2 linked regions of the Chitinophaga caseinilytica genome follow. The protein of the gene in region 1 interacts with the protein of each later gene in a pairwise test. Links are inferred from orthologs where the notes say so. Each region holds a gene or a part of one and is shown on either strand. Other genes may lie near its edges. The genes, in order: WJU22_RS06095 and def.

What was found.
Region 2: the proteins of WJU22_RS06095 (region 1) and def interact in binary tests that used the Escherichia coli proteins (3 or more experiments, as listed by UniProt). The link is inferred for Chitinophaga caseinilytica from one-to-one orthologs.

The regions. Positions count from the first base shown.
Region 1 is NZ_CP150096.1:1,426,491-1,429,774, reverse strand. What follows is about bases 96-3,047. They hold WJU22_RS06095 (aspartate-semialdehyde dehydrogenase), read left to right. Parts: upstream 96-1,052; coding sequence 1,053-2,042; downstream 2,043-3,047. Other genes in these bases: WJU22_RS06085 (DUF2461 domain-containing protein), read right to left, coding at 2,868-3,047; WJU22_RS06090 (hypothetical protein), read left to right, coding at 2,522-2,773; WJU22_RS06100 (lamin tail domain-containing protein), read right to left, coding at 96-953. Outside these bases: more of WJU22_RS06100, read right to left, coding at 1-95; more of WJU22_RS06085, read right to left, coding at 3,048-3,284.
Region 2 is NZ_CP150096.1:6,110,049-6,113,083, reverse strand. What follows is about bases 1-2,703. They hold def (peptide deformylase), read left to right. Parts: upstream 1-914; coding sequence 915-1,493; downstream 1,494-2,703. Other genes in these bases: WJU22_RS25275 (anti-sigma factor), read left to right, coding at 2,160-2,703; WJU22_RS25280 (RNA polymerase sigma factor), read left to right, coding at 1,629-2,144; ruvX (Holliday junction resolvase RuvX), read left to right, coding at 455-868; WJU22_RS25295 (UbiA-like polyprenyltransferase), read left to right, coding at 1-451. Also shown: more of WJU22_RS25275, read left to right, coding at 2,704-3,017. UniProt on the Escherichia coli protein: Removes the formyl group from the N-terminal Met of newly synthesized proteins. Requires at least a dipeptide for an efficient rate of reaction. N-terminal L-methionine is a prerequisite for activity but the enzyme has broad specificity at other positions.

The sequences.
Region 1 (3,284 bases):
CGCAATTCAGCCAGCTCAACAGGATACCGACCTTTATTATAGACTTCCAGGAAATCTTCCGTTCCCGCCTGCGGATCGGGGAGAATTTCGGTGATGACGATGTTTTCGGGGATGGAAGGCCGGCCGCAAGGGACCGGACCGCTGCCGGGCATGGCGCGCCCGGTACAATCTTTCAGCCCGGATGCGCGGAGCTGGAACATGGTCCCCCGGGGCATGGGTTCCGCCAGTTTCAGCAAAACGGTTTGGAAAGCCGGCGGTTCGGGGACGGCAGCGGCGATGCTGCGCTCCGAAGCATACGCGGCGATCGCGGAAGCGGAGGTACTGTCGACCGGCGCGGAAAAATGCAGGCGGACGTGGAGGCTGTCTGCCGAAGAAGCGCGGAGCAGCGCCGGCAACGGAGGTTCCGGGATCTGCGCCGCCACGGAATTGGCCCTGCCGGGCGTTCCACCGGAAGGGTCGTTCGAAAACGCCCAATTCACGGCACCTGCGCAGGGGAATGCGGGGTCTTTCATTTCGAGGCTCCATCCGCCGGAAGATTTGAAGCTCCCGGAAAACGGCCGCATGTCGACCGTCACGGCATGGATCACGCTTCCTGACGGGGATTCCAGGGAAAGGAGGTCTTCTTCATTATGTAACGCGAAAAAACTCCCGGCATCAACGACCGGGTGAAAAAGCGATGTTCCCTTCCGCGGGGCCACCACTACATAGCCGCCGGGCGACAGTGAAAAAGCGGGGAGCGTGGCCGAGCCACCGTTTCCACTCACTTTCCATCCGGCGAGGTTGATGGTGCGGGGAGACAGGTTCCTCAGTTCGATGAACTCATATTCCGGCAGGGAAACCGGGGGCGAGGGGTCTGCCATGATCTCGTGGATAATGACGTCGTGCGGCAGTGGGAGCAACGAATCGCCGCATGGCGCGCACATCAGCGCGCAGGCACAAACAATGACATGCATAACTTACATTTTTAATGGGTCAACAATCTGGCCGAATATATCAAAATTGTCGTTTGATATATTAATTTTGGGGTCTCATTTTAATTCATAATCAAAATCATGAAAGTAGCCGTAGTAGGCGCCACCGGATTGGTAGGCACCAAAATGTTGCAAGTACTCGCGGAAAGGAATTTCCCTGTGACGGAACTGATCCCTGTCGCTTCCGAAAAATCTGTTGGTAAGGAAGTGATGTTCAAGGGTAAGCCGTACAAGGTAGTAACCGCTGATACGGCTATTGGAATGAAACCGAACGTAGCCATCTTCTCCGCCGGCGGCAGCACCTCCACCGAATGGGCGCCCAAATTCGCGGAAGCGGGCATCACCGTGATCGACAATTCCTCCGCCTGGCGTATGGACCCCACGAAGAAACTCGTGGTACCCGAAGTGAACGCGGACGTGCTCACGCCGGAAGACAAGATCATTGCGAATCCTAACTGCTCCACCATCCAAATGGTGATCGTTCTCAAACCGCTCCATGTTAAATATGGCATCAACCGCGTGGTGGTGTCTACATATCAATCGGTGACCGGCACCGGCGTGAAAGCGGTAACGCAGCTCATGAACGAGCGCCAGGGCATTGCAGGTGAAAAAGCATATGCACACGAAATCGACCTGAACGTGATCCCCCAGATCGACGTGTTCCTCGACAATGGTTATACCAAAGAGGAAATGAAGATGGTGAAAGAAACGGTGAAGATCATGGGCGACGAAAAAGTGAAGGTGACCGCTACCACCGTGCGCATCCCTGTAATGGGCGGCCACAGCGAAAGCGTGAACATCGAGTTCGACAAAGACTTCGATCTCGCGGAAGTGCGCAACATCCTCGCGCAAACGCCGGGTGTGGTTGTGGTAGACGATCCTTCGAAAGCACAATACCCGATGCCGAAAGATGCGCACGATAAAGATGAAGTTTTCGTAGGGCGTATCCGCAGGGATGAAACGCAGGCGAATACACTGAACCTCTGGATCGTTGCAGACAATCTTCGCAAGGGAGCGGCAACAAACGCTGTACAAATCGCGGAATACCTCAACGGTAAAAACTGGCTGTAAGCATTCCTTGTAAAATAGTTATCCACAACGGCGCGGAAGGTCCCGCGCCGTTATTTTTTGTGTTAATACTGCTATCATCTTGCAGTTCAAGTCATTAACGAAAAAATATATTTTACCGATTTTCATTCATTATCATTCAACTATACGCATAACGCCGCCATGTGTCATTTATTCTCAATGTTTTGCGGCATTGAACATTTGGAATTTGCGTTTTTTTAATTTAAATTCACTTCCCCGTCACACATACGACGAGGCATATACGAATACTAGCGACTCTATTGACAAAAACGCGCAATGCGTTGACTGTACCTGCTTTCATCATTTTTTGTTAATGCAATCTGGACTAAAAACTACACGGAAGTAGTATAGATTTGTGAGGGATATAATTCACCTTTGACATTACAATCCTATGCTAATAAATTCTTTATCTGTATTATCCATGAAAACTAAACTATCAAATTAAACACCCTCTTTGTCCTATGAAAACCAACGCAAACCGTGAACTTTTGTTAATGCACAAGTTCACCGAAGAATGGAGCACTAACTTTTCCTCGCAGGTTTCCCGCATCATGAACATCGTTGATCAGAAGGATACGATGGATGGCATTATGCCTATCATCGAAGTGGCGAATGTATATAACCAGCGTTTCGCGCAGACGAGGATCGACAAGGAAAATTTATTAAAGAACCGTAAATCGCGTCCGTTTGAGTTTTTGATACACAAGAATTGATTTACTGTCTTTATTATTTTGCTACAGCAGTCTAGTTGCCGGATGTCTAAGCAAGACTTCTCCGGTAACTAGCAGGGCGGGGAGGGTATTTGGATTAATCTTCCTGAGCGGTATTCAGGAACCCTATGAAAGGGAGCATTGTCGAGAACACACGAAGAATTTCACGGACGAGCGTAGGTTGGGTAGCCGCCTCGTCGGAGACATGAGTTGTAACCACCAGACTTTTTAATTTGAGATAAGCAATTGCGGGATTGTCTTCATGATACCCCTGCGGCGCGTTCTTCAACGAGTCGCCGTTCACTTTTCCAAACAGGCGGATAAAATCTTTCGCCCCAACGATCCGCTGAAATTCAGCGAAGTTATAATCTATTTCCTGGCGCACTTTTTTGAGCACGGGAGGCTCGGGCATCCACAGTCCGCCGCCGGCCATGCTATGCCCGCCAGGCTCCAGGTGGAAGTAAAACCCCGCCAACGGGCTCTTCTTTCCCCCTTTCGTGAAAGATGCGCCCAT
Region 2 (3,035 bases), 4.7 Mb from region 1 along the record:
GCTCGGTGTGGGGCTGTCGCTCGCGCCCATCGGGGCTTTCCTCGCGGTAACGGGTTATTTCAGCCTGCTGCCGGTGCTCCTGAGCGTGATGGTGCTTTGCTGGGTGAGCGGGTTCGACATTATATATAGCCTGCAGGACGAAGATTTCGACCGTTCGCAGCAGTTGCACAGCATTCCCGCATGGCTGGGCAAGCCCGGTGCGCTCCGGTTTTCGGAAGTGCTGCACGTCATCACGGCGGCGCTGGCCATCGCCATCGGGCTCATGGGCGGGTTCCACTGGGTGTACTGGATCGGGGCGGCCGTATTCATCGGCATGCTGATCACGCAGCATAAACTGGTGAAACCCGACGATCTGAGCCGGGTGAACATCGCTTTCATGACTTCCAACGGGATCGCGAGCGTCGTATACGCCGTGTTCGCCATCGCCGATATGTTTATTTTCAAAAACTGACGAATGCCGAGAATAATGGCCATCGATTATGGCAAGAAACGTACGGGACTGGCGGTGACCGACCCTTTGAAGATGATCGCCACCGGGTTGGGGATGGTGCCTTCGCATGAGCTGATTCCTTATTTAAAGAAGTATTTCGCTGGGGAAGCGGTGGAGCTGATCATCATCGGTATGCCCCGCAACCTGGACGGTTCCGCGACAGACGCGACGGCCCTGGTGCAGGAGTGCATCCGCATCCTGAAAAAGCACTTCCCGGAAATGCCTCTTAAGCAGATGGATGAGCGATTCACTTCCAAAATGGCTTTCCAGAGTATGCTGGACAGCGGGTTGAAGAAGAAAGACCGCCAGCAGAAGGGACTTGTAGACGAGATCAGCGCCACGATCCTGCTGCAGGAATACCTTCAGTTCAACGGATGACCGGAATTTTCGTAAATTTGCATTTTCCAACAGATTAGCATTAACAATGATATTACCAATCGTAGCCTATGGAGCTGCCGTGCTCCGGGAAGTTTGTCCGGACATCACGCCCGATTACCCGAATCTGCCGCAATTGATCGATAATATGTGGGAAACCATGTACGCCTCCAACGGGGTGGGCCTGGCTGCGCCGCAGATCAACAAGCCGATCCGCCTGTTCGTGATCGACAGCAAGCAGATCATCGATAACCTGGAGGAAGACGAGCAGAACGATTTTCCGGGTGATAAGGGTGTGAAGCAGGTGTTCATCAACGCGCACATCGTTGATACCGATGGCGACGATTGGGCGTATAACGAAGGATGCCTCAGCATCCCGAAAGTGCGGGAAGATGTGTACCGTCCCGAAAAAGTGACGCTGCGGTATGTAGACGAAAACTTCCAGCCGCACGAGCAAACCTTCCATGGCGTAACGGCCCGGGTGATTTTCCATGAATACGACCACATCGAGGGCAAACTGTTCATCGATTACCTGAAACCGCTGAAGAAGCGCCTCATCAAAAGCCGCCTCGACGATATTTCCAAAGGAAAGATCCGTGTGGATTATAAGATGATCTTCCCCAAATAATCCCTTCAAGAAAAGGCATTAAAAAATATATTTATGCCTGATTAATTGATATTGTAATAATTTTTATTATTTTAGGGCCACTATTTCCGAATCCAACACTTGGGAACCTCTAATACATATACCGAAATCGAACTGGTGCAAGGCCTCCGCGCGAGAGACCAGCAGATATTCGGGTACCTGTACGATCACTATTCGCCTGCGCTGTATGGTGTGGTGCTGAAAGTGCTCAATGATGAAAATGCTGCCAGTGATGTATTGCAGGAAGTATTCTTAAAAATCTGGCGGGGGATAGAAAAATACGACACAGAGAAGGGGCGTCTGTTTACCTGGATGCTCAATATAGCCCGCAATACCGCCATAGACACACTCCGTTCCAAAGCCCACAAGCTGGATCAAAAAATCCATGAACTCACGAATGACGTATATCTACAAACAAGTCAGCTTGCAGTTCATCCATCCGTGGATCATCTTGGCCTCACCAAGGTGCTGGAAAAGCTGAGCAAAGAACAGCGGACGATTATTGATCTTGCCTACTACAAGGGGTGCACCCAGGAAGAAATCGCCAGGTTGCTGGATATTCCATTGGGAACGGTGAAGACACGGATGCGCAACGCCATTATCCAGTTGCGCAACATTTTAAAACAGTTGTAATCAGTAAATAGCAAAGTGGACGTTCAACGTTACATATCATCCGGTATCATTGAAAGCTACGTCGCCGGGCTGGCCACCGACCCTGAGGTTCGGGACCTGCACAGCGCCATGGCCCAGTCGCCGGAGCTGAAAGCCGCCGTAGACGCGGTTCAGCTCGATATGGAACGGTATGTCGAAATGCAGAGCGTTCCGCCGCCGCCCACTGAAAAAGATAAATTATTCCTCCTCATCAATAATGACCAGTCTGCCGAAATGGTAGACGTCATGGCCGCAGGCCCCGTGCCCGCATACGCCTATGAGGCCGAAGTTCCCCGTGAGCGCAAGCCCCTGCAACTCGTGCATCCCGCATGGAGGGTAGTGGCCGCCGCCGCCATCGCCGGGCTCATCGGTTGCGGATATTACATCTTCCAGCAATCCGGCCAGCAGAACGAATGGAAAGCGAAGTACGAAGCGATCGTCCTCGAAAAGGAGACCATGCTCGCCGAAAACAAAACCTTCCAAACCCGGATGGAGGAAAGCCAGACCATGCTCACCACTATCCGCAACATGAAAACGGTCAACATGTACACGGTTACGCCCACCAGGCCCGGCCTGCTCGCCACCGTTTACTGGAACCAGAAAACACAGGAAGTTCTCCTCACCGTTCATAACCTCCCCGAGCCCGCCGCCGATCAGCAGTACCAACTGTGGAGCATCGTCAACGGTAAACCCGTAGACGCCGGCGTGTTCGAAATGGGCAGCGCCGCCACCGGCTTCCAGAAAATGAAAGCCGTTCCCGGCGCCCAGATGTTCGCCGTTACCCTCGAAAAGAAAGGCGGATCGCCCACGCCCACCCTCACCGCCATGTACCTCGCAGGCAAAGTGGCCGGCTGATAACCCCGCAGGCCCGAT